4 regions of the Clostridium sp. JNZ X4-2 genome follow, and region 4 is predicted to be linked to each of the others. Evidence: riboswitches for the same ligand, from Rfam matches in the RefSeq annotation. Region 4 holds a riboswitch; each other region holds the start of a gene.
The links. A riboswitch is a leader RNA that binds a small molecule or an ion and turns the genes downstream of it on or off. The one in region 4 is predicted to bind S-adenosylmethionine.
Positions count from the first base shown of each region.

Region 1: another riboswitch for S-adenosylmethionine. It lies ahead of ACYUJ6_RS10700 (hypothetical protein); the one in region 4 lies ahead of ACYUJ6_RS11615 (DUF2292 domain-containing protein).
Region 2: another riboswitch for S-adenosylmethionine. It lies ahead of ACYUJ6_RS04315 (ABC transporter permease); the one in region 4 lies ahead of ACYUJ6_RS11615 (DUF2292 domain-containing protein).
Region 3: another riboswitch for S-adenosylmethionine. It lies ahead of ACYUJ6_RS02495 (pyridoxal phosphate-dependent aminotransferase); the one in region 4 lies ahead of ACYUJ6_RS11615 (DUF2292 domain-containing protein).

Region 1 covers NZ_CM142685.1:2,228,341-2,236,547, forward strand. The annotation lists gene ACYUJ6_RS10675 (2-thiouracil desulfurase family protein) at 1-56, opposite strand, end outside; gene nifH (nitrogenase iron protein) at 308-1,144, opposite strand; gene ACYUJ6_RS10685 (nitrogenase component 1) at 1,206-2,582, opposite strand; gene ACYUJ6_RS10690 (nitrogenase component 1) at 2,623-4,140, opposite strand; gene ACYUJ6_RS10695 (ABC transporter ATP-binding protein) at 4,188-5,048, opposite strand; gene ACYUJ6_RS10700 (hypothetical protein) at 5,084-5,302, opposite strand; SAM riboswitch class I at 5,546-5,646, opposite strand; gene nifB (nitrogenase cofactor biosynthesis protein NifB) at 5,736-6,992, opposite strand; gene metK (methionine adenosyltransferase) at 7,113-8,207, opposite strand, start outside.
Region 2 covers NZ_CM142685.1:918,198-926,404, reverse strand. The annotation lists gene ACYUJ6_RS04345 (ABC transporter substrate-binding protein) at 1-336, opposite strand, end outside; gene ACYUJ6_RS04340 (MtaA/CmuA family methyltransferase) at 388-1,401, opposite strand; gene ACYUJ6_RS04335 (ASKHA domain-containing protein) at 1,403-3,226, opposite strand; gene ACYUJ6_RS04330 (uroporphyrinogen decarboxylase family protein) at 3,239-4,276, opposite strand; gene ACYUJ6_RS04325 (corrinoid protein) at 4,289-4,936, opposite strand; gene ACYUJ6_RS04320 (ABC transporter substrate-binding protein) at 4,948-5,937, opposite strand; gene ACYUJ6_RS04315 (ABC transporter permease) at 5,983-6,771, opposite strand; SAM riboswitch class I at 7,157-7,263, opposite strand; gene ACYUJ6_RS04310 (transcriptional regulator) at 7,308-8,207, opposite strand, start outside.
Region 3 covers NZ_CM142685.1:487,333-495,539, forward strand. The annotation lists gene ACYUJ6_RS02475 (AEC family transporter) at 1-916, shown strand, start outside; gene ACYUJ6_RS02480 (DegV family protein) at 982-1,845, shown strand; gene ACYUJ6_RS02485 (IS1634 family transposase) at 1,975-3,690, opposite strand; gene ACYUJ6_RS02490 (DegV family protein) at 3,854-4,342, shown strand; SAM riboswitch class I at 4,389-4,489, shown strand; gene ACYUJ6_RS02495 (pyridoxal phosphate-dependent aminotransferase) at 4,638-5,813, shown strand; gene ACYUJ6_RS02500 (GntR family transcriptional regulator) at 6,198-6,584, shown strand; gene ACYUJ6_RS02505 (DUF1648 domain-containing protein) at 6,607-7,743, shown strand; gene ACYUJ6_RS02510 (pyridoxal phosphate-dependent aminotransferase) at 8,098-8,207, shown strand, end outside.
Region 4 covers NZ_CM142685.1:2,418,082-2,426,288, reverse strand. The annotation lists gene ACYUJ6_RS11630 (MetQ/NlpA family ABC transporter substrate-binding protein) at 1-641, shown strand, start outside; gene ACYUJ6_RS11625 (nitrogenase component 1) at 657-2,129, shown strand; gene ACYUJ6_RS11620 (nitrogenase component 1) at 2,122-3,459, shown strand; SAM riboswitch class I at 3,539-3,647, shown strand; gene ACYUJ6_RS11615 (DUF2292 domain-containing protein) at 3,957-4,118, shown strand; gene sufC (Fe-S cluster assembly ATPase SufC) at 4,389-5,135, shown strand; gene sufB (Fe-S cluster assembly protein SufB) at 5,165-6,571, shown strand; gene sufD (Fe-S cluster assembly protein SufD) at 6,583-7,761, shown strand; gene ACYUJ6_RS11595 (cysteine desulfurase) at 7,754-8,207, shown strand, end outside.

The sequences.
Region 1 (8,207 bases), 190 kb from region 4:
TTATAACGGACTTTTTGCCCCAGCAGGCATGAACTCACCAGAATTTTTCTTTTCATTATAATTATCCCTCCAAGTTTATCTGGAGATCACCATTGTTAACACCTGAGCGGAATAAACAATACTGTGTCTCTGAATAAATTTATCTAAGGTTTATATACAAAAGTATTCCTTATGAGCAAACTCATCTAAACCCAAGAATTACTTAATATTATAACACTAAAAAAAAAGCTTCCTGCTGTAAAATCCACAGGAAGTTAAGTTATATTTATCATCTCTTAAAGTTCATTATGAAATTGATGATAATATTTTAGACAGCACTTAAATTTTTGTCTATAAGACCATGCTCCAGAAATATTTCCTCCAATCTCTGCTGGGACATAGGTTTTGGTATCACAAAATTATTGTTTGCCTCTATAGTTCTTGCAAGGGATCTGTATTCCTCTGCCTGATTTGAACCTGAATCAAATTCTATAACAGTCTGTTTATGGATTTCTGCCCTTTGTACCACATTGTCCCTGGGGACAAAATAAATCAGCTGTGTTCCCATTTCCTCGGCAAATGCCTTAAGCAATTCTTTCTCATTGTCCACCATTCTGCTGTTGCATATTATTCCACCAAGTCTCACACCGCCTTTATTGGCATACCTTTTTATGCCCTTTGATATATTATTAGCTGCATAAAGTGCCATCATCTCACCGCTGGCCACAATATATATTTCCTTTGCCTTTCCTTCACGGATGGGCATAGCAAAACCTCCGCATACCACATCACCTAGTACATCATAAAACACATAGTCCAGATCTTCTGTATATGCACCCAGCCTCTCCAGCATATTTATAGAAGTTATAATACCTCTTCCTGCACACCCTACTCCCGGTTCTGGTCCCCCTGATTCAACGCATCTTATTCCGTTGAATCCTCTTTTCAAAATGTAATCCAGATCTACATCCTCGCCTTCCTCCCTCAACGTATCCAGCACTGTTTTCTGTGCCAGTCCACCTAAAAGCAGCCTTGTAGAATCTGCCTTTGGATCGCAGCCCACTACCATTACCTTTTTCCCAATTTCAGATAATCCTGCTGTCAGGTTTTGTGTAGTTGTCGATTTGCCTATGCCGCCTTTACCATAAATTGCTATTTGCCTCATATATTATTCCTCCATGTCTTTTTTATTATAAAATTTTATATTAAAATCAATATTCGAAAAACTATGCACTTGCGCTTACTATAGTGGTATATATTTTTTCAATCAATGTAAGTGCTCCTTTGTATCCTACATAAGACTTTGATAAAACCACCTCATAGGATGCAGGAAAACCCACTTCCACTATGAACCCCTTTAACTCTTTAGCAAGATCTCTTTCCCAGGTGGTTCCGAAAATAATAGGTGGTTTATGACCAAAATCAGTTTCCCTTATTTTTTCATGAATTACATAGCTGTCCTCTTCAAATTCCACATCAGTAGAAACATCTTCTGCTATATTCTTATATTCATTACGGATAGCCTCTCTATATTTTTCAGGGGGGTTTTCAGTAATAATCTGCCTTGCAGGTATAAGTCCAAGCTGATTTACCAAAAATTTTGTCAAGGCCAAATTATATGCACTGTCACCTATGACAGAAAATTTTGCAGGAAGTCCCCACCAGTACTCTGCATAAAAATCGGAAAAATCCTCTAAATACTCATAGTATTTTTTTTCTTCTTTTTCTATGAATTTCTCTGATTTACTTTTATCTATTCCTGCAAAGTCCACAACTTTCCTTAAAAAGCTGCTGGTTTCCTTTGCTCCAATTGGAATAGTTGAAATATGCAAATAAGGCTGCCCATACTTCTTTTTTAAATGTTCTGCAGTCTTAAGCCCAAGCCACGGTGACAATACCAAATTAAATTGAGCCTTTTTTATATTTTTCCATTCTGAAACTCCCTGGGACTCATGTCCAAATAAAATATTTACTTTAAGTCCCACTCCCTCCAGTATCCTCTTTATTTCAGCCAGATCACCCCTCCAGAAGGTGTTGTGGAAAGGCAGCAGGGACCATACATTTACAAGCCCTTTTTCAAGAGGTCCATTGTAATCACCTGCATACTGGTCAATAATAGCCTCTGCAACCAACTCATGGCCTGTAAAATTATTTCCTTTAAACCCTCCTGTTTCAGCATAAACTACAGGCAAACCCTTGTCCTGGAATTCGCCTACTACAGATCCCACATCATCTCCCACAGTATCGGGAATACAACCTGTCATAACCACAAACAAATCTGCATCCAAAACTTTAAAGGTAGCACCTATAAGTTCCCTCAACCTGTCTTCCCCACCGAATACAACTTCCTTCTCATAAATATTAGTACTTGGTACAACTGATCCTCCACCGTAGCCTCCTCCTTGAAAACCATTATAAAAAGCTATGTTGGCTGTCTGTTTATCCACACAGCCCGGGCCGCAGTGGGCAATGGGTATTACTCTTGGAATTGCAAAGGCACTGTGCATGGCCCCAAGAGCGCAGCCATATCTTATCTGCTCGATTGAATTTGATTTTTTTGTAATTTGATTTATATCTTTACATTCTAGTTTTACATTAGGCACTGTGTTCACTCCTCTTCTATTAAAATCAATACTGTTATTTTTAATATTCTGCTTTTACAAAATTATCTTTTTTAAGTGCATAAGGATCTTCCTGAGCAAGCCACCATTTTGTATATGGCAGTTTAACATGCTGCTTAAGATCCTGATGAAATTTTTTATGTGCCAGTATATCCAAAATGGTTTCACCTAGATTTAAAATTCCTTCATAGCCTATTGCATGGTGTTCATCACCAAGTGGTGCAGATGGAATTCCCATACGTGAAGCCAATGGAGCAAGACCTGCATGTCTTATAAGAATGAAATCAGGTTTTACATTCTTAAGCAGTATATAAAACTGATACTGCTGTCTGTTACTTACTGTAAAGTTTGGTACATCCCCATAATTATCTACTAAGAATTTCAATGAATCTTTATTTGGATCATTGCTGTCATATATTGGATCATGATGGAATACCAAGGAACCATCCACTTCCACACCCAGTTCCTTAAGTACTGCAATAAGTCCATGAGAATATGCTGATCCCGTAGCTACATAGCCTTTTTTTCCTTTAAGAAGTTTTCTAAGTTCGGCAAGTCTTGGAGCTATTTTCTTATGTTCCCTTTCTATATATGCCTCTGCTTTTTCTTCTCTGTGGGTAACTCTTGCAATTTCTCTTATCCAGGCATCCGTTCCTGCTATACCATAGGGTTGTGGAGCTTTAATTTCGGGAACCCCAAATTGTTCTTCAAGTCCTGCGGCCAGATAAGAAGAAAGCGTATAGCAAAATCCAACAGTAGCTGCAGCTTCTGAGAGCTGTTCCAAATCTTCAACCTTTGCCAAATCCACTATATAATTAACCCTAAGTCCAAGTTCCCCCAATATAGGCGTAAATACATCACTTCCCCATAAATTTATTACATTGATCAGATCTTCCTGTTTCTTTGGATTTTTGCGTACCAGCTGCCTCAGTATTCCATGCTGGGTGGCATCGAATCCCGTGCTCCAGTGTTTGGATCTAAATCCCTCACAGTACATGGGGATAACCGGTATTTCAAGTTCCTCCTGCATTTTGCCGGCCACACTATCTATATCTTCACCAATAATTCCTGTGGCACAGGATGTGGCAATAAAAATTGCTCTAGGATGATGCCTGTTCCAGGCATCTCTTATGGATTGTTCCAATTTGCCAAGAGCTCCAAATACCATATCCGTTTCCTTTATATTAGTGTTAATTATTTTAATATTTTCCACCGGCAGGTTTCTGATTGCCAATCCATTCCTGTATATGGAATTATAGGCTGCCTGACCTGTACCGCAGCCTATGGGCGAATGTTGAATCAAAACCGCATCTCTTATATTACCAGCCTGACATTCTACCATCTGCTCACTGCATCCTGAGCCCTGGGTAAATGGTCCTATGGTTTCACAAAGTCTTTTTCCACCATTTCCCCTGCAGCCTCCGCAGGTATATGAAGAATCCCTGGAGAGCTCGGAAGCTTTTCCTGTTTTCCAGCCAATAATAGTACCAAGGCGTTCTTCCCGTGTTTTTACCACAGAAGTATTTAAATCGAATTTCATAAATTACAACCTCCCATTATTTTATAAAAGTATTTACATATTTAAATTTATACCATAGCTTCTGCTTGAATTTTATCAGCATCTCCGTGGAGAAGCTCCCATATTCTATTCCTGTTGGAATTGAATTCCTGAGAAGTTCTGATTTGAGAATTAATCCTTGGCCTTGGAAGTTTTATATTTATGATTTCCTTAATTCTGCCGGGGTTAGTTGACATCACCACCACTCTATCGGCCAAAAATACCGCTTCTTCAATACTATGGGTAATAAACACAATAGTTTTGTTTGTCTTCTCCCATATATTCAATAATTCTTCCTGAAGAGACTCCCTGGTCTGGGCATCTACTGCTGCAAAAGGCTCATCCATAAGCAGCACCTCAGGATCATAGGCCAGTGCCCTGGCAATGGCAACTCTTTGTTTCATTCCTCCCGACAGTTCATGGGGATATCTGTTTTCAAATCCATTTAATCCTACCAGATCTATAAATTTTTTACTTATCTGATGTTTTAAATCTTTTGTCATGCCTTTTATTTCAAGGCCGAACTCAATATTTTTCTCTACAGTTCTCCATGGAAACAGTGCATAACCCTGCAGTATAATTCCTCTGTCCAGAGCAGGTGCCGTAATCAGCTTCCCATCTATATAAACCTTTCCTGATGTAGGTCTTGACAGCCCTGCCAGAATATCTAAAAAGGTAGATTTCCCGCAGCCGCTTGGACCTACCACTGTAATAAATTCTCCTTTTTTTACCTTTAAATTAAAATTATCAAGTGTTAAAAATTCTTCATCTTTCTGACGATTTTGTGATTTTATATTATAACATTTTCTTACATTATCAATTACAATTTTATATTGCCTATCCTTTATATTTACACTTTCCTGTTTAGATTTTTTCACTACTTTTTTCATTCAAAACTCCCCTCCCATGGGATTTTATATTCATATTATTCTTTGACTATATAATTGGGCTGTGATCCAGAATTGCCATATTTGTCAAATTGATGGGTTACTATATCACTGACCTTTACCTTTGCATTTTTAGGAAACGCACCGATCGTCTTACTTCCAGCTGTCCACTGCTGTATATCCCTGTCTTTTATGACTCCATCATCTGCATAATAGTAATGGCGCTTACAGGCGCTCCTATGGCATCTGATACCCATTTGTTGACTTTTGCACCTTCTTTTTCATCAGGTATGCTTTTGTTTATATACCATTCTTCTTTTTTTGTCTGAATATTGAGTTTTTATAAAATATCCGAAAATGAAATGCAAAAAACACCAGAAACTTATCTCTACAAAAATAAGTCTCTAGTGTTTCTAGTCAACTTTTTGTAATCTTACGAAAAAACCTATATAAAATAAAAAACTTTCCTGTAAAGATAGATACAAGAAAGTAATCTTTGTTTCTCATCTTTCAGATTATAATCTGCTGGAATTGGCACCGTTAAATAAATTCAGGTTGCCGGACATCATAGGGCCAGTCCCTCCGTCTCTCTTGATAAGAATTTTATTCAAATTATTTGATTATATTACTTACTATACCAAATAGCATATATATTGTCAAGAAATAAAATTAATCTTCCTATTCTTTTTTCTACTTCATCAATTCCATTGCCTTTTCTATTCCCTCCTCTATGGTGCTGTACATCTGAAATACTCTTATGCCTTTTTCATGAAGCTTGATTACAGGTTCAAAGCCAATGCGCAATACAAGTACTCCGTCGCAATCATCCACACATTTTATAATACCGGATATTCTGTCATCATGTCCAGTACACTCCTGTGGACCTCTACAATACACCTCCACATTTCTTTTCTCATAAAACTTGATATTTTCTTTTATCACATCATATATATACAGCTGGGACACATGTCCAAAGTGTTCATCTATATAATCTCCTGAACTGCTGGCCACGGCAAATCTATAGTCCCTGTTCTCCTTATGGTCTCTATGGATTTTCTCAGGCTTGTCAAGAGAAATTATATTTTTCCTGTAATCCCTGAACTGAGCTGATACATCTTTATTCAAACTTCCTATGGCATCCGCCCTGCACTGCCTGCAATGATACATCTGTTTTAAATGTGGTTCACATTTTTCCCTCATGTTCTTCAATTCAGATTCATTTACAGTATCCCTGTTTTCAAATACACTGCCCTTTACAGGTATTAGAGGCATTATATTGGTCATATAGGCACCGCATTCTTTAACTTTTTTCACTATTTCAGGGATATGAGTATCATTAATTCCCTTTATCATCACAATATTAACCTTTGTCACAATGCCTTTTCCAGCAATATATTTCAGCCCTGACAATTGATTATTCAGCAGTATCTTCCCTGCTTCCTCACCTACAAAAGTCTTTCCCTGATAATTGACAAACTTATAGATCCTGCCGCCTATTTCAGGATCAACAGCATTTATTGTTACAGTAACATGGGTAATTCCCAGCTTTATTATTTCATCGGCATATGCAGGAAGCATTAATCCATTGGTGGAAAGACAAAATGTAATATCCCTGCACTCTTTCTTTATTAATTCTATGGATTTTCTTGTCTCTTGGAAATTTGCAAGTGGATCTCCTGGTCCCGCTATACCCACTACCGTCAAATTTTTTACTCTGTTTTTTACTACCTTGAATTTGTCTCTGGCTTCCTCAGGGGTTAGAATTCCGCTTGTCACACCAGGTCTTGATTCATTTACACAATCATATTTTCTATTACAAAAATTGCAGCTCACATTGCATTTCGGAGCCACAGGTATGTGCATTCTGGCATATTTATGGGCGGCACAATTATAGCATGGATGCTCTAATGTCCTCTCCTCAATACTTTTTGCAAAATTAACAGGCATATTTTATTATCTCCTCTCTCTTATAACTTTAAATAAAAAGGCTAGATAAGCTTATTTTCAACTTATCTAGCCTCCAGTATTTCTGGTCAACTACATTTAAAAAGCACAGAATTTTTTATTTTAATAGTACAAAACATTGTCAAACAACTTTTCCTTTATTTCATCAACCTTATCAAGTTTCTCCCAGGGCAAATCTATATCGGTTCTTCCAAAATGTCCATAAGCCGCTGTTTTCTTGTATATGGGTCTTCTCAGATCCAAATCTCTTATGATAGCTGCTGGTCTTAAATCAAACAGCTTATTTATAATTTCTATTATCTTCTCTTCAATGATTTTCTCCGTACCAAAGGTATCCACACTTATAGATACCGGTCTTGCCACACCTATTGCATAGGCAATTTCAACTTCTATTTTGTCTGCCACACCTGCGGCCACTAAATTTTTTGCTATCCATCTTGCTGCATATGCTCCTGATCTGTCAACTTTCGTAGGATCTTTTCCTGAAAAAGCTCCTCCCCCATGCCTTCCGTATCCACCGTAGGTATCAACTATTATTTTTCTTCCTGTAAGTCCTGAATCAGCCTCTGGACCTCCTTTTACAAATCTTCCTGTAGGATTAACAATATATTTTGTACTAAAGTCTATAAATTTTTCAGGTATTACTTTTTTTATAACCTCATCTATTATGTCCTTTTCAATTTGTTCGTGTCCTATGCCTTCTTCATGCTGGGAGGATATCAAAACTGTATCCACCCTTATAGGCTTTTCACCTTCGTATTCTACTGTAACCTGAGTTTTTCCATCCGGCCCAAGATAAGGAATAATTCCATTTTTTCTTACCTGGGCAAGTTTCCTTGAAAGTTTATGGGCTAATGATATGGGAAGTGGCATGTACTCTGGAGTTTCATTGGTGGCAAATCCAAACACCATTCCCTGATCTCCCGCACCAATTGCCTCAATAGTATCTTTTTCTCCTCGTTTGGCCTCCAGAGATTCATTTACCCCCAGGGCAATATCTGAAGATTGTTCATCTATGGAGGTTATAACAGCACAATTGCTGGCATCAAACCCAAATCTGGAATTATTGTACCCTATATCGCTGATAGTTTGTCTAACTATTTTAGGTATATCCACATAAGCTTTAGTTGATATTTCACCTACTAAAAGCACTAATCCAGTATTTACAACTGTTTCACAAGCCACTCTTCCATACTT
Region 2 (8,207 bases), 1.5 Mb from region 4:
GGATAATTTCTTGCCCTTTAGCTGTTTTACGTCTGTGATATGAGAGTCATTTCTTACCAAAATCGCATGTGATTGATTTATAGATGTCATACCTATCAGTTTTGTTTTATTTCCAATGGACTGAGCCCAAATTGGAGGTATATTTCCTCCTTCTCTAAACACAAGAGGTGCTTGCTGAGTATAGTGCTTTATATGTTCTTTTTTCTCCATGTTCTGAAGGAGCACTAAATCTGCGCCAGCCTCATCATAAGCTCTTTTTAACCACCCTTTTTGCAGAGCAATCTCCGAGGCGCTCCCAATAGGACATCTTGTAACCACTACTTTTCTTTTACTCATACTATCTCACCTCACTCCCAATATAATGATGTCTCCAGCCGGATCTCATCTTCATTCTTTAATTTTGTCAGTAAAAGCCCTGATATTTTTTAGCGGGGTTGATGTACTGAGGCCGCAGGCTGGAGCGATAACATCTATTTTATCCTCTACAAGTTTTTTCGTCCCAATTTTAATTTTATCAATGGGTCCATCATTTAGAAGAAAGGTACTCAGATTACCCATGGTTTTGATTCCCGGAAACTCCTTTTTCAGCTTGAAAAGACTTACCACCGCATCGGTGCTTATTAAATCCGCTCCAATTTCGGGTAGAAGATGTCTTACAGGTTTTACATCCCCACAAATGTGAAGTATGGTCTTTGCACCTAAATCATGAGCTTTTAAAACCACTTGTGGCATATACCTTACCACATATTTCTCAAACATCTTAGGCCCAAGAATCTCACCTGTAGCAGTAGGATCCGCAAAGGCAATAACATCAGCTCCATTTTCAACAGCAAGAGTTATAAAACCTTTTAAAAATTCTACTACATACTCAAGCACCTTGCAGCTGTTTTCAGAATCTTTCCTGAGATCTTTAAAAAATGCCATGGGCTTAACTATAGATGAAGCATAACTTATGGGACCAGTAAGGGTAACTATTACAGGAATATCAGGATGTTCCCGGGATAATTTTCTGGCTGCCTTCACAACTACTGGAACCCTTCCCCTTTTCAAAAGTTCACCAATGTCTTCAAATATTACACTTTTACTGTCTGGGAACCTTTCTTTTACAATCTTGGGTTCACATTCTATATCTCCAAAATCAACCTTGCTGCCATTACTTTCAGCCTCTACAGTCATACAAAATGGTATACCAAAATTTTCAAATCCTGTCTGATTTTGAATTTGAAATGCCAGATCAGCCATCAATTCGGAATCACAATGGGCTTCCGGCAAACTCACTCCACTGTTTTTTATAACATCCACAATAGCGGAATTCATCATTCCTCCAGGACATATAACCGGAGGCCTGTCAACTTCTTTTCCATTTATTGCAGCCCTAAGTCTTTCTTTAGGTGTAAACATATTATATCTCCTCCTTCAACGGTGCTGGAAATGCCATATCTTCCATAAAAAGTCTATCGTATCCTTTATAAACAGAAAGTTCAAAATATTTAGTCTTATCCAGAACAAGCTCAGCTTTAGCCTTATATTCTTTATTTAAAAGACATTTTACTGCTCCCATCTTTGATGTATTTCCTACAAAAACTACTTTTTCTGCAAATTCCACCGGCATGAGGCCAATTTGTATAATACTCTTCAAACTGAGGTGCTTCCCGAATGCCCCGGCAATATACACTTTATCAACTTTTTCATATCCTATATTTATTTCTTTAAATAAAACATGAATTGCAGACAGAATAGCTCCTTTGGCAAGTTGGACCTGTCTTATGTCTTTTTGTGTTATATACACACTGTCATCTTTGATTAAAGAAAATCTCTTTTCCCCATTGGCTTTTAAACTGGATTTATACTCCTCACTTATTTTTCTTGAAAATCTCCCATTTAACTCAATAATGGAGTTTTTTATAAATTGTGAAATTACATCTATAATTCCACTTCCACATATACTTTTAGGATATGTATCTCCAATGACTTTTAAATCTATACTGCCCTTTTCAATTTTAATCTTTTCTACCGCTCCATCTATGGCTATACTGCCGCAGCTTATATTCATTCCTTCAAGAGCTGGTCCTGCAGCACAGGAGCATGCCACCATTCCATCCTTAGAGCCAAATACTATTTCTCCATTGGTTCCTATATCCACCAAAAGACTTGGAGTTTTACTTTCAGATATTTTTGTAGCAATTACACCTGAAACAATATCCGCTCCCACATAGCTGGAAACACTGGGCATAATATATACAATACCGAAATCTGAAATCTTATTAAGCTTGAGAGAAGAAGCCTTCACTTCAAATCCCTTTCTAAAAACAGATGTATAAGGCGAAACAGCTATGGACTGAGGTTTGACTCCAAGAAACAGATGAAGCATAGTGCTGTTGGCAGCTACAACTACTTCATATATTTTCTTCGGAGAAATTCCTGATTTTTCTGCCGCCTGTAATATTAAGTTGTTTATCTGATTCACTATAAGTTCCTGGAGCTGGAATAAATTTTCTTCATTCTCCACATACTGTATTCTGGATATTACGTCTTGTCCATAAATACGCTGCGAATTTGCCGCCGCTGCAGTTCCAATTTCTTTTCCTGTATTTATATCCAATATGGAAACCACCACCGTAGTTGTTCCTATATCTACAGCCACGCCGTAGATTTTTCCTGATGTATCTCCAGTTTCTACACCTATTATATGATTATTGTACAATATTGCAGTTAACTTGTATTCCTCCTCTACGGCCTCTGGAAGATTCCTTATTATATCCAAATTAAAATTTTTATCAATGTCATATCCCACGGTATCTGAAAAACGCTTTAACAAAGTACGGTTATCGTCAAGTTTTGGCCTGGGCAGCTCAGTATAAGCTTTTGTTATGGATGGATTGATGCCAATGTCAACTTTCATTCCTGTTTCAAGAACCTGTATATCTTCCTGCTTCTCATAACTATTAGATATATCAACCTCCAGCTCTCCTGATATCCTAATACCACAAGCTAATCTTACACCATTGTCCAGCAAGGTCTCAGGTATAAATTTTCTTTCATTATCTGTAGGAGGTAATATATGCCTGCTTTTTATTTTTACTCTGCATTTTCCACAGATGCCCTTACCGTTACAGGGATTATTTATGATAATATTATTTTTTAAAGCTAGCTGAAGCAAATTTTCTCCTGGATCTGCATAAACTACTTTTTCTATGGGTTCAAATAGAATTTTAATTTTGTCCATTAAATGTTCTCCTTACCTTAATTTTCCCTTTCCATATTTTTTTACTGCATCCACCATAGCCTTTACATTTTCAAAAGGTATATTGGGAGACAGTCCACATCCTGGCATCACTATAGCACCGGTTTTAAACTTTAAACTGTCTACTATCTTTCTCACATTCTCATCTACTTCTTCAGGACTTCCAAGGAACAAAGTTCCACTTGGATCCACTCCTCCAGCTACGCAGTGTCTTCCTACAAATATTTTCTGGGATACACTTAAATCCACCAATTCCGAGAAATACAGAATATCTGCACCTGTTTGGGATACCTGATCAATAATGGGATATTCCCCTCCGCAGGGATGATACATAGCTATGGCTCCAGCCTTTTTAAAACCCTGCACTGACCTTGTTATATGCGGAAGAGCTCTTTCCCTGTATTGAGCCGGGGATAGACAGGAAGGAGAAGAAGTTGCATCCGGCATGAATATAAGATCAGCTCCTGCTTCCACCTGAAGTTCGGCATATTGTATGGATGCATCCACCACAACTTTGCACACTTTATCCACCAGTTCCGGATCCTTTTTCACATTGCTCATAAGACTTTCCGTTCCAAAAAGCAGGCCTGCAGTATTAAAGGGTCCTCCGCTTATACTTCCTATCATAATGTGATTTCCCACTTTTTTTCTTATAATCCTTATTGCTTTTAGAATAGACTGAACCAAATCATTTTTTCTCAAATCAGGAACTTTCAGGTTATCTGCATCTGCATGAGTCTTAATTATAGGATTTCTGATCATTGGATAGTCATTCTTAGGCCAGTACATATCCGCACCCAGGGCTTCATGTTCTCCTGTAGCAACAGAAAGCATGACTATATCAGATTTAAAATATTCCCACTGCTTATAATAGACTTCCGCCAATGCTTCTGAATCCAGCAAAAACTCTCTACTGAAATTTCTGTTTATAATCTGAGGAGCCAAAAGCGTTGCACTAAATACAGGAAGTCTATCCACAGCTTTCCAATTTACAGCTCTCAGAACCCTTTCCCTTGAAGTTAACTCACTCATATTTATCCTCCCCTATTGATTTATAAGATTCTTGGCCTTTCTTATAGCTGCCACTGCATCTACAGAGTACCCATCTGCTCCAATTTGATCACAATATCTCTGGGATATTGGGGCTCCTCCTATAATCACTTTTACTTTATCCCTTATTTTATCTTTCTTCAATAATTCTATTACCTTCTTCATATTCACCATGGAAGAGGTCATAAGAGCCGAAAGCGCCAGTATGTCAGCATTTATCTCTTTAACTTTATCTACAAACACCTGAGGGGACACATCCCTTCCCACATCATATATTTCAAAACCTGATGCACCAAGCATTATGGATACTATATTTTTGCCGATGTCATGGGTGTCTCCCTGAACAGTTCCTATAACCACCTTTGCCGGTTTATCACTTTTCTCCAAATTAAGGTGTGGTTTCAAAACATCAACTCCTGCCTTAAAGGCATCAGCGGATATTATAACTTCAGGAAGAAAATATTCCTGGCTTTCAAAATAATCTCCCACTACAGACATCCCTTCAGCAAGCCCCTTGATTATAGCCTCTGTTGGATCAATGCCAATCTCAATGGCTTTACCAGCGGACTCACCTGCCAATTCTTCATCTCCATCAACAACGGAAGCTATAAGCTTTTTAAATATTTCTTCTTTTTTGCTCATCTATAATCCTCCTAATTTTTTTTATAATATGGGTTAAATTCATTGGTATACACATCAGAAGTTTTAAGCCTGCCCTTCTTAAGATCACCATATTTTACGGACTGGTCAATCCAAAATTGTGCATCCTTCTCACTTACAAGTCCATGTTCCGGATACGCTGCGGTATAATAATCTGCATACTCATCCGGAACGTTAAATACTTTTACAAATATTTTTCCGGCTTCTTTAGGATTAGCTCTTGCCCAATCACATGCTTTAGCAATAGCTGTAGTATATTTTTTCACTATATCAGGATGCTTTTTTATAAAATCAGCACTGGTAAACTGCTGGGGCCATCCTTTCTGTTCTCCTGACACCTGGGTTCCATCAATAAGTATTCTGCCAACTCCTGTCTTTACTATCTTAGTGAGATATGGCGGTAAGACTTCTATTACATCTACACTGCCTGCAACGAGAGCAGCTTCTTCCTGGTCAAAAGACAAAGGTACCACTGTAACATCACTCTCCTTTAATCCCGCTTTCTCTAATAAATTTAAAAGCTGATAGGAATGAGGAGTAGTAGCTATTTTTTTGCCTTTTAAATCTTTAATACTCTTTATGGGACTATCAGCACGCACTACATAGCCCACAGAAGGATTTTTAGGTGTAGAGGCCCATCCAGCAGCAACTGCCTTGATTTTCACACCTTTAGCAATGGCTAAAGTGATGCTTGAAGCGCTTGTCCCTCCAAAGGTATTTGCACCTGATGCAACTGACGTAATCATATCAGCCTGGGATACAGTCCCTGTAAATGTTATTTTTATTCCCTGTTCTTTGAAGAATCCCTTTTGATCTGCAATATACACAGGATCTGAGAACAATAACTTTGGATACTTGATTTCAAATAATTCCTTGCTGTTTGATTTGCTCTGGGACACATTCTGCTTATTTCCACAAGCAGTAAAAAGTCCTGTGGCCATTACAAATAGTAGTCCTAGTGAAACAATTTTTTTCTTTAACATTTTAATTCCTCCTTTGATTTTATGAAATTTATTTAAATAATTTACCTATTCTGTGGTTTCTTCTTCCTTCCAGAAATAAATAAATTTTTCAAGCAAAGTAACAATCCACGTAAGTATAAGTCCTATAATTGATATGACGGCTATAGTGGCATATACATAAGGTATCTGAAAAGTCTGTTGGGAATATGATATAAAATACCCCAATCCTTTGTTGGCCCCCAGCATTTCTGCTGCAGTCAGCATTATGATAGACGTGCTGGCGCTGAGTTTTAGTCCTGTAAATATATAAGGGCAGGCCGCAGGCAATATAACTTTTTTTAGAATCTGGAGAGAAGAGCATCCCATGGATTTGGCCGCTTTTATCAACAGTATGGGAGTACTTTTCACACCGTCTATGGTATTTATGAGCATAGGCCATACACATCCCCAAAATATAATTAGTACTTTGGAAGTCTCACCCACTCCAAAAAATATTATAAAAACAGGGAACAATGCCAGTGCAGAAGTTTGTCTAAAAAGCTGCAGTACAGGATTTATATATACTTCTACCACCTTAAATCTCCCAATAAATAAACCCAGTGAGATACCAACCACTATAGCCAGACCTAATCCTTCCAGAGAGCGTATGATGCTTATTTTTATATGCTCCAGAAGTATTCCTTTTACGAAAATAATAGTATAAAGTGAAGATACAACCTCTGAAAAAGGAGGCAATAATGCACTGTCCACTATGCCAATTCTGGGCAAGACTTCCCATATAGCTAAAAAACCTATAATAGATGTTAAATTTCGAGATGCTTTTTTTAGATTTATTTTTTTTCTATCATGCTTCATACTGTGTTCCTCCTGGTTATTATTTCTTACAAATTAAACTCCAGCTGTATTCTTTTATAAAATTATCCATATAGTTATTCCAATCAATAATTACCATAATTTTATATTACTATTTTGGTGTATGTATGATCTTACAATGTATTTTTAAATGAATTGCTAATAATTTTATACTTTTTCCTACTTTGGTAAAAAGTACATCTAACTATATATAAGAGGTATTTCATAAAATTTATACAACAATAAAAGGCCAAATTTAATTTATTACAGATAGATTATATATCCTATAATAAATTCAACTTGACCTCTAGTTTTCTAGTCGGTACAAATTAATTAATACAATAAAAAACTTCCTGTGGAGAAACCACAGGAAGTCATATCCTCTCGTCTCTCATCTTTCAGGGTATACCTGCTGGAATTAGCACCATTGAATAATAAATATATTCAGGTTGCCGGATATCATAGGGCCAGTCCCTCCATCACTCTTGATAAGAAATTTTGCATTTATTGAATTTTAATTTATGTATATGATATAACTTTTAAAATGCTTTGTCAACAACAAATTTTTTATTATCTGTATCATATTGATCATTAATACATTTTTCCAGCAAAAAAGCTGCTGCGCCTACTGAAACTGCATTTTCTTTAAAATATCCGTGCTTTTTTATTGAAATACCTTTAGGAATATACTGTGTACATGTTTCATAAAACGTTTGGAAATCCACCAAAGATCCGCTTAATATAATACATTCAAGATCCAGCAAATTTATATAGGATTCTATACTTTTACTCAATTTTGATGCAGCATCCAAAAGAAGTTTTTGAGACAGCACACTATTTTTTATATAACTAAAATACACTTTGTCAAAATCAATACTGCCATTTATATTTTCGATCATATGTTCAAATGCATATTCATTGTCCCCCGCTGATCTTATAATTTTTCCCTGAACAATTGCTGCCTGTTTCAATCCAACTCCACAATCAAAATAAGCTAAACTCTTGAATTGCCTCCCTGCTCCGTACAAATACTCTGCAGTAACCGCAGAATTCGAACAATTCTCACTAATTACACTGCACCCTATTTTTTCTTCAAGTATCCTGCCTATATTTTCATCACTCCAAAGATTGGTCTCAATTGCAAGTCCAATTCCTACAAGCTGAAGAAACTCCAAATTCAATTCCTCATAAACACTCTTCATAATCTGAAGAATTTTTTCTATGACTTCACTGCAGGAACTGCTAAAATCAATATAAAAGCTTTTTTTATAAAAAATCTCCATTCTCAGGTTCACTATGGATACCTGTGCATAAGTACTGCATATACCTATACCCACAATATAAAACCTGCACACATTTACATCATACAACACAGGTTTCCTTCCCCCTGTAGACTCTCCAACACATTTCCGCACCAGAATGGATTTTTGTTCAAGTGG
Region 3 (8,207 bases), 1.6 Mb from region 4:
ATTTATAGTAATTGCACTGGGATATCTTATAAAAGAATTGGGACTGATAGATGAAAAATTTGTAAGTGCCTCTGTTAAATTTAACTTTAGAGTTGGATTATCCACATTACTTTTTGAAAACATATATGTATCTAAATTGAGTGATATAGTCAATGTTAAGCTTATGTTATTTGTATTTTTGTGTATATCCGGATCTGTAGCAGTACTTTGGATTATTGTTCCAGTATTTATAAAGGATAAAAAGAGAGCTTCTGCCATGATTCATACCATATACAGGGGCAATTTTGTGCTTCTCGGAGTTCCAATGGGTATGTACATGCTTGGAAAACAACACATGGGGCCCATTTCTCTTTTACTTCCCATAGCTATTCCCACCTATAATTTCCTTGCTGTTACGGTTTTGGCAGCCTTTGACGAAAGAGGTGGAAAGGGCGGTATAGGAAGTAGAGTTAAATACACTCTTTTTGGCGTAATAAGGAACCCTTTGATTATAGCATCATTTTTAGGTATAGTCATGCAGCTGTTTTCTTTTAAGCTGCCTTTATTTATGGAAAGGGCAGTTTCTGACGTGGCTTCATTGGGTACGCCCCTGGCCCTTATAACCCTGGGTGCCCAGCTTGAATTTAAGAGTGTGAAACAAAATTTGAAATACTCTGTAATAGCTACAGTGGGAAGACTTATAGTAATTCCTTCTGTAGTGGTGACACTTGCATTTTTACTGGGATTTAGGAAATATGATTTAGGAGCCATATTCATATTGTTTTCTGCACCTTCAGCAGTTTCCTGTTATGTAATGGCCAAGGAAATGAATTCTGATTATAAACTTACAGGTGATGTGGTGATTTTAAGCACATTTTTTTCCGTTTTTACAATATTTATAGGTATATACCTGCTTAAAAGTTTCTCCTTTATTTAGAGTTTGAATATTTTCCCTTTAATATGATATAATTTAGGTTAAGTAGGAGTAAAAGGAGGAGCTTTATGGAAAAGATTGCACTTTTAACGGACTCTGCTTGTGACATAGATTATGAAACCATAAAAAAATATAATATAAGTATTTTACCCTTTAGAATTATATATAAAGACAGGGAATATATAGATAAAATTGAGATTACTCCAAAAGAAGTATACGATAATATGAACATTGAAATTCCCAAGTCCTCCCTGCCCTCAATAGAGGATATGGAAAGGGCTTTTGATAAGCTGGAAAAAGAAAATTATACCCATGTGATAGCCGTGGTAATTTCCAGCGGACTTTCAGGTACATACAATGCACTGAAAATGGTAAGCCGAAGGCATAAAAAATTAGTCACATATATTTATGATTCCAAGTCAACTTCCCTGGGAGAGGGAATTATTTTAAAGGAATGCGGAAATCTCATTGAACAGGGTAGGAGCTTTAGTGAAATTGCAGATTATATACCAAAAATAAAAAGTAAAATGCATTTCCTTTTTGTTTTTGGAACACTGGAATATGCCAGAAAGGGAGGACGTATAGGAAGAATATCCGGAACCATAGGTGAAGTATTGGATATAAAACCCATAGTATATTTTGATGATAATCAAGGGATATGTTTTACCCGTGACAAGGTAAGGGGCAGAAAAAAATCCTTAAGTAAAATGATAGATATAGGCAGGCAGTTTTTGGGCAAATCTCCCTGTGATGTATATATAGTTCATGGCAATGCGCAGGAAGATGCAGAAAATGTTTATAATAGAATTTCCAAATTACACAATGTGGAAAATGCATATATGATAGGACAGATAAGCCCTATAGTAGGAGTTTATTCCGGACCCGGAACCGTGGGAATATGTTATAAAGAAAAATCATGGCCATTGACTTAACAAATGTAAATAGTTATAATTAATAAAACCTAAGTTTTGCAGCAAAAACGAATAAAAAATACCCGTTAGGCCAGTAAACATGCTGGTTAGCGGGTATTCTTTTTTGTCAGAGAATCATAGCGTTATAAATCATTTTTTGGTAGATGCTAAAACTTTTTTTATCTCACCTAAACTTCGTATCTTTTTGGAGTAGTCAATGTTAGAAATAACTCCAATTTCATTTAATATATCATTGAAATAATCAAACATGTAATAATTCTGCTGAACATAGCTGCATTCAGCTTTTGACAAAGTTTCTAGTAGTTTTCCAATACTATATTTGTTTCCTGTTTTCATCTCAAGTATCCTTGCAATCACCAGAGCAACGAAACAGATTAAAAAATGTGCTTCTATATGCCCTTGGGTGGATACAAAAACTGGTCTTGCCTCTAAGTCACTTTTAGTTACTCGGAAAGATTCTTCAATCTTCCATAACCCTCGGTACATATCAATGATTTTATCATCAGATTCTTTATATTCACTAGTTACAATGACATAGTAACCATCCAAAGCTTCTTCTTCCTCTAGTTTGTCCATGTCTAATTTTAGAAGTTGTGTTGGTTTCAAGATTTCTCCAGTTTCTTTATCGAAGTTAATGTTTTTTATATATTTAGCTGCACCATAGGAAGTAACCCTTGTATAAGAACCCGGATTTGAGATTAAGTCCTGTGCTTTTGCAAGTGCGGCAGCACGCTCAGCCTTAGCACGTTTATCATATTTTTCGCTGTAGAATACTACCTGTTTTTCATGTACTACTTTTTTTAATTTTTTTCCGTTAGATGATGTTATCTGAATTGTTCTTGGGTATAATCTAGATTTTCTCTTGTATTCTGTGCCTAGCCATTCATATCCTTCTTTTGCTAATACATACTGTTTTAATTCTTTGTCAGAACCGCGAACAGACATACTGAATACATACCCATCTTTTGTAGGAGTATGAGTCGTATACCAAATGTTGTCGCCAGTAGTCATGCCTTTGTCTGCCACCGTTATTACCCTGCCAAGATTATATTCCTTCTTGATACGTGCAAAATTAGGTCGATAGGTAAGGCAGTCATTAGTGTTTCCTGAAAATAGCTCATAGGTAATGGGAAGCCCTTTGTTGTCTATAAATAACCCCATTTGTACAATTGGATTTGGTCGGTGTTCTTTCGATACTCCCTTTTTTCTGAGGTTGTCCATTTTATCAGTTTCAAAGTAGTAGTTGGTTACATCATAGTAAATAAGACTGGTATCTCTTCCATAGAGTTCTTTGATTTTATTGTTGATCCAAAATTGGAGACTCTCTTTATGCTTGTTAAAAAAGGTAAGGCAACGATAAACATCATCAAGAGAATAGTTATCTTTTTCAAAGAACCAATCTTTATTCTCAAAAGTTTTCTTTTTTGAAGCAGGATTCAAAAGCCTTGAATAAACAAGGAGTTTCATGATTGTATCAGCATCATAATTGTCCTTAGTATGACGTTGTCTGTTGGTAAGGAAAGTGTGTATGCCAAGCTCATGATAAATCTTGCTTAACGCAGTATATCCAAAATTTTTACGCAAGGTAACATCTTGCTCGATTGTATCAGCATCATGAAATACAAAAGTGATTGGAGCTCTTTTACATTTCTTTTCTTCCTTTAATTGTTCAACACGTGCAGAGAAGAAAGAGATTGGATCATCATATTCTTTTTCTAATTCGTCGAGAAATCCTAAAGATTCCACAGTTATCTGCCGGGAACATTTTTTAGTTTTATCATAGTAACTATCTACAATGGATAACCGAATTCTGCCATTGCTAGAAGGAGTCTTTTTTAGGTACATAAACAATCATCTCCACACATATAATACTAATTATATCACAATACTACATAGAGCGCTAGTAAAATATGACGAAAAACGAAAATAAAAATCCCCGAATTCGCCAGTAAAATCAATGAATCCAGGTTAAGTTAAGTAAAAAGTTGCTGCAAAACTGTGGGGAATTATTTTAAAGGAATGCGGAAATCTCATTGAACAGGGTAGGAGCTTTAGTGAAATTGCAGATTATATACCAAAAATAAAAAGTAAAATGCATTTCCTTTTTGTTTTTGGAACACTGGAATATGCCAGAAAGGGAGGACGTATAGGAAGAATATCCGGAACCATAGGTGAAGTATTGGATATAAAACCCATAGTATATTTTGATGATAATCAAGGGATATGTTTTACCCGTGACAAGGTAAGGGGCAGAAAAAAATCCTTAAGTAAAATGATAGATATAGGCAGGCAGTTTTTGGGCAAATCTCCCTGTGATGTATATATAGTTCATGGCAATGCGCAGGAAGATGCAGAAAATGTTTATAATAGAATTTCCAAATTACACAATGTGGAAAATGCATATATGATAGGACAGATAAGCCCTATAGTAGGAGTTTATTCCGGACCCGGAACCGTGGGAATATGTTATAAAGAAAAATCATGGCCATTGACTTAACAAATGTAAATAGTTATAATTAATAAAACAATAAATATAAATCTTGAACTTATCAAGAGAGGTGGAGGGAACAGGCCCTTTGAAACCCGGCAACCAGTACATTGTACAGTGGTGCCAAATCCTGCAGCGGGAGCTGAAAGATGAGAATGTATTTTGTAATTTTAAGTCTGAGGTGTTTCCTCGGACTTTTATTTGTTTACGGATATTTATTTCATTCCTATGCTCAAGCTCCGCCTGAATCCAAGAATCACTTTATTTTTATTGTGGAATCAATTGAAAGGAAGGATGCGTTTGTATGCCTGAATTAAGTAAAAAACTAGTTAATTTCACGGACTCAGTTATAAGAAGAATGACCAGAATATCAAATAAATATGGAGCAATCAATTTATCCCAGGGTTTTCCGGACTTTGATCCGCCTAAAGAAATAAGAGAAGCACTTAAAATAGCAGCGGACAAGGGACCTCATCAATATGCAATTACCTGGGGTGCACAAAACCTGAGAGAGGCCCTTGCGGAAAAACAATCTAAATTTATGGGACTTGATATAGATCCAGAAACTCAGATTGCAGTTACCTGTGGAAGCACGGAAGCAATGATGGCCTCTGTTATGACTGTATGCAATCCCGGAGACAAGGTAATAGTATTTTCTCCTTTTTATGAAAATTATGCGGCAGATGCAATATTAAGCGGAGCACAACCTATATATGTACCACTTTACCCGCCGAATTTTTCTTTTAACAGGGAGGAGCTTGAAAATGCATTTAAGCAAAGGCCAAAGGCCCTTATACTGTGTAATCCATCCAACCCATCGGGGAAGGTGTTTACCTATGGGGAATTGAAATTCATAGCCGGCCTGGCAGAAAAATATGATTCCTTTGTAATAACTGACGAAGTATATGAGCATATTGTAATGGATCCATATAAACATGTTTATTTTGCTTCACTTCCAGGCATGTTCAACAGGACTTTAAGCTGCAGCTCTTTTTCCAAGACTTATTCTATAACCGGATGGCGGATAGGTTATGTCATAGGTGATGAGAGAGTCATAGAAAATGTAAGGAAAGTACATGATTTTCTTACGGTGGGGGCGGCGGCACCGCTTCAGGAAGCAGTTGTAGCAGGACTTAAATTACCCATGGAATACTATGATTGGCTGAAAAATCTGTATACTGAAAAGAGGGACTTGTTTCTTCAGGGATTAAGGGAGGCAGGACTTAAATATGTCAAACCCCAGGGAGCCTATTATGTTCTCATAGATGTTTCAGAGTTTAATGTAAAAGATGATTTGAAGTTCTGTGAGTGGCTTGCAAAAGATGTGGGAATAGGGGCAGTCCCCGGTTCAAGCTTCTTTAAGGAGGACATAAATTATTTAATAAGACTGCATTTTGCAAAAAAAGATGACACCCTTTTAAGGTCTATTGAAAAACTGAAAACACTCAGGGAAAAGGCTGAATTTTATAAAGAGGGATAGGCTGCTTATAATGTACAATTGACAATTGACAATGCACAATGCACAATTCACAATGCACGATGCACAATTTACAATGCATAATTTACAATGCATAATTCACAATTCGCAATGCACAATGTACAATGCATAATTCACAATTCACGATGCACAATTGACAGTGTACAATCACAATGCACGATTCGCAATTCAGAGTTTAAAATACAAGTTTAAAGACAATCCGGGGACAGGTTCCTAATTGTCTTTTTTCTTTAAGCTTATTTTTTAAAATATCTGTTACTTGATGGTACATTGATAAGCTGACTTTAAAATAATATATTAAAGATCGTTGCAATATTATTCTATTTGTTATATATTATATATAACAAATAGAATAGGAGGGCAGTTATGATAATTAAAATAGATTTTGATTCGGAAACACCTATATATGAACAGCTTAAAAGGAGCATTATAGAGGGAATGGCAGATGGAAATCTAAAACCGGGAGAAAGTCTTCCTTCCGTAAGGCAAATGGCAGAGGATATAGGGATAAACTTGCATACTGTAAATAAAACCTATAATATATTAAAGTCTGATGGTTACTTGAATATAGACAGAAGGACAGGAGCTGTTATAAATGAAAACTATCCTGAAAATAGTGAAAAATTTAATGAAAAACTGGTGAATGAATTTACTTACTTACTGGCAGAAGCTTATTTAAGACATAATAAATTAGAAGACATTTTGAAATTATGTTCTAATATATATGAAAAATATGATTTATCAAATAAATAAATATAAAGTAGGTGAGATAGTTATGAAGGAAAATTTATTTTTATGTATATATTTATTTCTAATATTTTTAATAGTGCTTGTAATTAATATATTGACGCCGAATTTTACTAGAAAGGAAATTGTATTTGGTTCCAGAATACCTGAAGATAAAATAAATAGTGTTGAAATAAGACAGATAAAAAGACAGTTTATAAGAAATAATTTAGTAATAGGAATTCCATTTATATTATTATTTAGTTTATTAAATTATGAATTTTTAAATGTAGGTATGATTTTATTTACTGTTTTTACCTTTGTTTTTGTGAATTTTTTAATATATATGATATCCAATAGAGCTGTTAAAAATCTTAAACTACAGTACTCATGGTTTAAAGATAAAAAGCAGGCGTTAGTAATAGACACTGATTACTCCAGAGATAAAGGTAAAACTTTGATATCAGCTTGGTTCTTCTTGATTCCTATATTTATAATTGTGATAAATATAATTTTAGGATATGTAAATTATGCACCTTTACCCCATAAAGTATCCACTCACTGGGATTTATCAGGAAATGTGAATGGCTATCAGATTAAATCAAAATTTTTGATCTGGGAAATGCCTCTTATTCAAATGGCATCTACTGCAGTGTTTTTTATAATATACAAGACAATAGGTTGGTCAAAACAGCAGATAGAAATTTCAAACCCTGAAATTTCTGTAAAAAAGGACAGAAGGTTCAGAAGAATATGGTCAATATACATGGTGATTTTTGCTGTGATAATAAATGTTATCTTTACTATGGGAACCATTCAGATATTTAGAATAGTTAAAATGTCTACCACATTTTTTAATATTGTAATGATAGTTTTTGTAATTTTTACAATTTTAATTACTTTAGTATTGTCCATAAGAATCGGACAGGGAGGCAGCAATATAAAAATGGAGAAGGACAGTTTTCAAAGAGAGGAATCTGGGTTTACAAATAAAGATGATGATGATTTCTGGAAACTGGCAAACACTATATATTATAATCCTGAGGATCCCTCCATATTTGTAGAAAAGAGATTTGGTGTAGGCTGGACAGTAAATGCGGGAAGGCCAGCGGGAATGGCAATATATATAGGTATTATTGTATTTACAATGGTAATTATAGGTATTGCGGTTTTTGCTCAAAGCTGAGAATTGTGAGCTGAAGTTTATCTAGGAGTTTATAGTGAATAATAAATTGTAAATGAAAGTTTCCGGCAGCATCTGAAAATCAACCAAAACTATTAATTCATGACTATAAGCTCCTAATTTTGATTAATCCGTAGCTTGTCCATTGTTAACTGTGAATTGTGCATTGAGAGTTGAGTATAGATGTCAATTATGAACTGTTAATTGCAGCCTGTGTATTTGAGCTGCCAACTGTCAATTGTACATCGCAAATTCTTGTGTTAAAATATTTTTATAGCTTCAAATATCAGCTGTGATATTTGGGCTTTAACATCTGAACTTTGTTATTTGAACTTTAAATATAAGGGGGGAAATTCTGTGATATCTGATAAAATGAAAGAATATGTGTCTAAGAGTTCTGTAATAAGGGCCATGTTTGAGGAAGGGAAGAGGCTGTCTTCGATTTATGGGGAGGAAAATGTATTTGA
Region 4 (8,207 bases):
AAGGAATAAATTTGGATGTTGTAGTACTGGATGATGAGGATCAATTGAATCCAGCTTTGCAGGAAAAACAGATAGATGCGAATTATTTCCAGCACCTGCCTTATCTGGAGTCTGTAGCTAAAGAAAAAGGATATAATTTTGCAGTAGCTGGAAAAGTTCATGTGGAGCCAATAGGTTTTTATTCTAATAAAATCAAGTCTAAAAATGAGCTCAAAAGTGGTGCCAAAATTGCAATACCTAATAACCCATCCAATGAATACAGGGCTTTGGAACTTCTTCAGGAGCAGGGGTTAATTAAATTAAAATCTGGAATAGCTAACTATAGTGCTACACCTTCGGATATTGTAGATAATCCTAAAAATCTACAGTTTATAGAAGTTGATGCAGCTCAGCTTCCTAGGGTACTGCCGGATGTAGATGGTTCCATAATAAATACAAATCTTGTGCTTGAGGCAAAAATGGATCCTAATAAAGCATTATTTAGAGAGGACAGCAAATCACCCTATGCCAATCTTATTGTAGTGAGAAAAGGCGATGAAAATAAGAAGGAAATAAAAGAAATAGTAAAAAAACTTAATTCAGAGGACGTGAGAAATTTTATAAAGAAAAAATACGGGGTTGCAGTAGTGCCGGCTTTTTAAGGGGGAGGTATAAGGTTGAGTATTAATATAAAATCTCCGGAAGTTGAAATAAGAGAATCCAGGTTGGGTTCAATTACGGGATTTGGCGGAAGTGCTAAGGAATTATGCAGTAAATCCAAAAGTGGGAAGTTATGTGAAAAGAGAAGAAGTTTTAGCCAATGCCTGGGGTGCAGTTCGGGAAATGCATTATGCCAATTGGTTATGATACAGGATGCAGTAGTAATAAACCATGCTCCAATAGGGTGTTCAGCTGACTTCCAGGATTATAATTTTACAAATAGAGTAGGACAGAGAAAGAGGAAACTGCCTTTAAAAAATGCAAGGCTGTTAAATACCAATTTGAAGGAAAAAGATATGGTATATGGTGGAATCTTCAAACTGGAAAAGACCATAGAAGAAGCTTACAAAAGATTTAAACCTAAAGCAATTTTTGTAACTACTTCCTGTGCATCTGGAATTATTGGAGATGATGTAGAGGAGGTAACTGATGAAGCAGAAAAAAAATTGGGTATACCTGTAGTATTTGTGGCCTGTGAAGGATTTAGATCCAGAATTTGGACAACAGGTTTTGATGCTGCATACCATGGTATCCTGCGGAAAATAGTCAAACCACCAGTTAAAAGAAGAGAAGATATGGTAAATGTAATTAATTTTTGGGGAAGTGATATATTTACGGATTTATTTGAACAAATAGGGTTAAAGCCCAATTACATTGTACCTTTTTCAACTATAGCTCAACTGGAAGGAATATCTGAAGCTGCAGCTACAGTACAAATATGTCCTACACTGGGGACATATTTGGCAGCTGGATTGGAACAGGAATATGGCGTGCCTGAAGTTAAAGCTCCGCCAGCCTATGGTATTAAAGGTGCTGATATGTGGTTTAGGGAACTTGGTAAAGTTACTCATAGAGAAAAAGAAGTTGAGAAACTTATAAAGTCCCAAAAAGACAAAATTGCCCATGAGCTTGAAGAGCTTAGGAGCAAATTAAAGGGAAAAAGAGTATATGTCACAGCTGGAGCAGCTCATGGGCACAGTTTAATAGCTCTTCTTAAAGATCTCCATATGGAAGTAGTAGGTGCGGCTATATTTCACCATGATCCCTGTTATGACAATATGGATCCCAAAAGCGACAGCTTAGGGTATGTTGTTGAAAATTATGGAGATGTGAAAAATTTTAATATCTGCAATAAACAGCCTTTTGAATTGGTAAATATATTGAATAGATTAAAACCAGATTTATTGGTGGCACGTCATGGAGGAATGTCTTCCTGGGGACCTAAATTGGGAATACCCACATTTTTGATGGGGGATGAGCAGTTTGGCTTAGGATATGAAGGCCTGATAAATTATGGAAATAAAATAGTGGATGTACTGGCATCTAAGGAATTTGTGAAGAATATTGCTGCACACTGTGAATTGCCCTATACTGATTGGTGGCTGAAACAGGATCCTTATAGCTTTTTGGGAGGTGGTCATAGTGACTAAAACAACTGAAATAATAGAACAGCCCAGGCACTATTGTGCATTGGGAGCACAGCAGTCAGTACTGGCTATTAAAAGGGCCATACCCATATTACACTCCGGGCCGGGATGTGGAATTAAACTTCATGATGGTCTCAGTGCTGCATCAGGATATCAGGGCATAGGGTATTCGGGAGGAAGTGCCGTACCTTGTACTAATACAACGGAGAGAGAAGTGGTGTTTGGAGGAGAACACAGGTTAAGACAGGTAATAGATGGATCTCTAAAGGTTTTAAAGGGTGATCTGTTTGTGGTTTTAACAGGATGTACTGCAGATATAATAGGGGATGATGTAGGTCAGGTGGTAAGTGAATATAAAAGTAAAGGGATTCCTATAGTTTATGCAGAAACAGGCGGATTTAAAGGAAGCAATTTCAAAGGGCATGAATTGGTAGTTGAAGCCATTATAGATCAGTTTATAGGTGAGAGAAAACCAAAAGTGGAGAAGGGTCTTGTAAATGTTTGGTCCGTAGTTCCATATCAGGATTCCTTTTGGACGGGTAATTTGGCGGAAATAAAAAAATTGCTCCAGTCAATAGGTCTTAAAGTCAACATACTTTTTGGAACGGAGTCCAATGGTGTAGATGAATGGAAAACAATTCCCAATGCCCAGTTTAATTTAGTCCTTTCTCCCTGGGTAGGATTAAATACAGCCAAACTGTTAAATGAAAAATATGGTACTCCTTATCTGCATTATCCAGTGTTACCTATAGGAGCAAGGGAAACCAGTAAATTTCTAAGGACTGTAGCAGAATTTTCACAATTAGATAAAAAAAGGGTGGAAGCTTTTATAAGCAGGGAGGAAAAAAGATTTTATTATTATATTGAAAGATCACTGGATTTTTTCATAGAATTTAGATATGATATGGCAGATAAATTTTTTAATATAACAGACTCCTTTTATGCACTTGGAATCAGTAAATTTTTAGTAAATGAACTTGGAATTGTTCCGGGAGAACAATATATTACAGATGATGCTCCAGAAGAATATAGGGAAAAAATAGAGTATGAATTTCAACATTTGTCCCGGAATATATCTTCTAAAGTAATATTTGAAACTGATGGAGGTAAAATACATGAGGGGTTAAGAAAATATAATCATGGTAATTATACACCATTGATTTTGGGAAGTTCCTGGGATAGGGATATAGTATCAGAATTAAAAGGTTTTGGAATAAATATATCCTTGCCAGTGATGCACAGGTTGGTACTTAATAGGACTTATGTAGGCTATAATGGCGGATTGACACTGACAGAAGATATATATAGCAATATATTGGAAAGTTATAAATAATTAAATGCAGTTTAATTAAAAAATTAATTGACCCTAGAAACATTATACGGTATAATTAAAAACAATAATTTAATATTGATCCTTATCAAGAGAAACTTAGGGAATGGCCCGATGAAGTTTCAGCAACCCATGTTAGTATTACATGTAAGGTGCTAAGTCCATCAGAACATAGTTCTGGAAGATGAGGTAAAGGTAAAACTTTAATGCAAATCTTTTATATTTATTGCCATATAAGTTAATCCTCTTCATCTGAAGAGGATTTTTTAGTTTATCAAGTTATTTTTAGGTACGGTGGAGTTTGCCCATAAGGAATGCTTTTATACCGAACCTTATTAATAGTATTCTTAGCGTCTTTAGCACTTAGAATACGTTATCCTTTAGGGGAAGAATAAATCCAGAGGCACAGCAAGTACTTGTCATACTTCATCTTGAAAAAGATGGGGGTGTCAGCAATGGCAGCCATTGGATAAATTATTATAAAAGGGGGTAATATAAAAATGGAGGCAAAAATTATACGGAAAAAAAACCAGATCTCAGAGCAGTACATTAAGGAAATACTGCAATCATTAAAAAGCATAAGCTATGGTTCAATAACTTTAGTTATTCAAGACGGCATAGTAATTCAGGTAGAGACAAAGGAAAAAATAAGACTTAAATAAATGGGGGATTTGTTTAATTACCTAAGGAATAGAAATTGGGATACTTTAAATTAGCTTAAGTTATTATCAGAAAATAAAAACTTTTAGAGAAAAATATAAAATGCATATTTTCATTATTGATTATCCTTTAAATAAATAGTAAAATGTAATCAGGTACAATGTTGAGTATTTAAGTCGGATATTCTATCTTATCTAAATTACTCATTTATATTGTAGCTGATTTTTAAAATTAAACATGACTCAAATACTCGGATATAAAGGAGAGGTATAATGGGAAAAAAGTTACTGGAAATAAACAATCTAAGAACAAAAGTTGAAGATAAGGAGATATTAAAAGGACTTAATTTACAAATCGGGAAAGGTGAAGTTCATGCTATAATGGGTCCCAATGGAGCAGGAAAGTCCACTCTTGTAAATACTATAATGGGTCATCCTAAATATGTTATATCAGCAGGAGATATAGTATTTGAAGAGGAGAAAATAAATGATTTAAAAGTAGATGAAAGGGCAAGACGCGGGATATTTATGTCTTTTCAATATCCAGAAGAAATACAGGGAATAACTGTTGAAAATTTTCTGCGAAGTGCAAAAGCTGCTGTTACGGGAGAAAGAAGTGGCATATTGGCATTTAAAAGAGCTTTAAAAGAAAAACTGAAACTTTTAAAAATAGATGAAAATTATGCACAGAGATATTTAAATGTGGGATTTTCAGGCGGGGAAAAGAAAAAAAACGAAATACTTCAGATGGCAGTACTTGAACCTAAACTTGCCATGCTTGATGAAACAGATTCAGGACTTGATGTAGATGCAGTTAGAATAGTATCAGAAGGAGTAAGCAGACTTAGGACAAAAGATAATTCCATACTTATAATTACACATCATGACAGTATTTTGGAACATTTAAAACCGGACTATGTTCATATACTTGTGGACGGCAGAATAGTTAAGACCGGTGATGCATCCTTGGCTGAAGAAATAGAGAAAAATGGATATGACAAGTTTAAGGCACTGGTTTAGCGGATTGTCTTGGAAGAGAGGTGTTTTTATTGGAAAAAGATAAAACTCATATAGAAGATGTAAAAAGAAGTATTTATGATATAAAAAATGAAGATAAATCCAGTTATAAAACCGGATCAGGTCTTACAAAAAAAATAATAGAAGAAATATCCCAGGAGAAAAATGATCCTGATTGGATGAGAGAATTTAGACTTAAATCTCTGGATATTTACAATAATATGTCAATGCCATCCTGGGGACCTGACTTAACGGATCTGGATATGAATAACATAGTTACTTATGTAAGACCGGATACCAATATGAAGCATGACTGGAAGGACGTACCAAGGGATATAAAGAAAACATTTGACTTGCTTGGAATACCTAAGGCAGAGCACGAATCACTGGCGGGAGTTGGAGCACAATATGATTCAGAAGTTGTTTATCACAATGTAAGTGAAGAACTAAAAAAACAAGGTGTTTTGTACATGGATATGGAGACGGCAATAAGAGATTATGGAGAACTTGTAAAGCCGCTTTTTATGAAACTTGTACCTCCAACAGACCATAAGTTTGCAGCACTTCATGGAGCAGTCTGGTCCGGCGGTTCTTTTGTGTATGTTCCAGAGGGAGTTCAAGTTGAAATACCAATTCAATCTTATTTTAGATTAAACGCCCCTGGGGCAGGTCAATTCGAACATACGCTTATAGTGGTTGAAAAGGGAGCAAAAATTCATTATATAGAAGGTTGTTCAGCACCTAAATACTATGTAAACAATCTGCATGCAGGATGTGTTGAGTGTTATATAAGAGAGGGAGCTTCACTAAAATACAGCACTATAGAAAACTGGTCAAGAAATATGTACAATTTAAATACTAAAAGGGCGGCAGTAGATAAAAATGGTCACATAGAATGGGTAACAGGTTCTTTTGGTTCCAAAGTATCCATGTTGTATCCCATGAGCATACTAAGAGGAGAAGGGGCAAGATGTGATTTTACAGGAATAACTTTTGCAGGTGCGGGACAATATCTGGATACAGGTTCTAAGGTAGTGCATGCAGCACCAAATACCACATCTGTGGTGAATTCAAAGTCAATATCTAAAGATGGAGGGGTTTCCATCTACAGAGGTCTTTTAAGTTCCACAAAAAATGCAGTAAACTCCAGATCCAGTGTATCCTGTGAATCATTGATGCTTGATAGTGAATCCAGATCGGATACAGTACCTATTATAAGTGTGGCAAATAACAATGTGGATGTGGGTCATGAAGCCAAAATAGGGAGAATAAGTGATGATGCTATTTTCTATCTTATGAGCAGAGGACTTACGGAAGAAGAGGCAAGGGGTATGATAGTTACGGGATTTGTTGAACCTGTAGCCAAGGAACTTCCTCTTGAATATGCAGTAGAAATGAACAATTTAATTAAACTAGAATTAAAGGGAACTATAGGATAAGGAGGTACTGTATGATAGATAGTAAGGAGAATTTTAGTGACAGCAAGAATATAATTTCCACATTGCAGAATAAAAGGGATTTTAGATTAAATCAAGCCCATGTACTCACATGGAAGCATCTAGGATTGAATAATTTTCATATTGACAATTATAAGCTTCCGGATATACGGGAATATGATGCAGATTATATAGATTTTAAGGCCGAAGATTTTAGAGATGTTACCATAGTACCTATAAAGGAAGCTTCAAGTGAAAACTGCCTTTGTAAATATTCCAGTTTTAAAGATGCCACTTCTGTGTCAGGGGATTTTGTGAAGCTTGCGGAAAATGAATTTAATTCAGGAGTATTTATAAAAACTCCCGAAAACAGGATTTTAAACTCCTATGTTAGGCTTAATTTTAATTTAGATAAGCATAACCCTGCAGTGGTGGATCACAATATAATTGTAGCAGAACCAAACAGCAGGATTACTTTGGTAGTAGATTATTATACCGGAGAAAAAGAAACAACTGCTTTTCATAATGGACTGACCAAGGTGTTTGCTAAAAATGGATCTCAGGTAAATATTATAAAAATTCAAAGAATGAATGATAAATCTACTCATTTTGATTCAAATATGGCACAGGTTGATGAAGGCGCAGAGGTAAACTGGGTTACTATAGAAATAGGCAGTCATATAAATGTTACAAATTATAATTCGGATTTAAAAGGGGAGCGCAGCAGTGCTGATATATATTCAGCTTATTTGGTAGATGGAGATAGAAGACAAGATCTTTATTATACTGCCAATCATTTTGGAAAGAAGAGCGTCAGCAATATGGTCATAGAAGGAGTATTAAAAGATAAAGCAAGGAAAGTGTTTAAGGGAAATATAGATTTTAAAAGGGGATCTTCCAAGTCCAAGGGATCTCAAGCTGAAGAAGTGCTTCTTTTAGATCCAACGGTTAAGACGGATACTATTCCAATGCTTCTCTGCCAGGAGGAAGATGTAGATGGTCAGCATGCAGCTAGTGTAGGTAAAATAGATGAAAATCAGCTTTTTTATTTAATGAGCAGAGGTTTTGATTATGGTGAAGCGGAAAAATTAGTTATAGAAGCCAGATTTAGTCCTATTTTTGATAAAATTCCTGCAGAGGATTTAAAGAAATTTTTATCTGAAGAACTTAAAAGGAGGATTATAAATGAGTAATGGGAATGTAATACAAACAGGTATAGATGTAAAAAAGGTAAGAAAGGATTTTCCAATACTCTCCATAAAGGTAGAAGGTAAAGACTTGGTATATTTTGATAATGGGGCAACTACACAAAAACCATTATCTGTCATAAAAGCTGTGGAACATTACAATGAAAATTTAAATGGAAATCCTCATAGAGGAGCTCATTACTTAGGAGTTACATCCACAGAAGCTTATGAGGGAGCCCGTGAGAAGGTAAGAAAATTTATTGGAGCAGAGAAATCTTCTGAAATAATATTTACGAGAAATACTACGGAATCATTGAATTTAATAGCTTACAGTTATGGACTCAATTCTATAAATAAGGGAGATGAAATAGTAATTGCTATTTCAGAGCATCACAGCAATATACTTCCATGGCAGATGGTGGTGAAGGCCAAAGGTGCAGTACTTAAATACA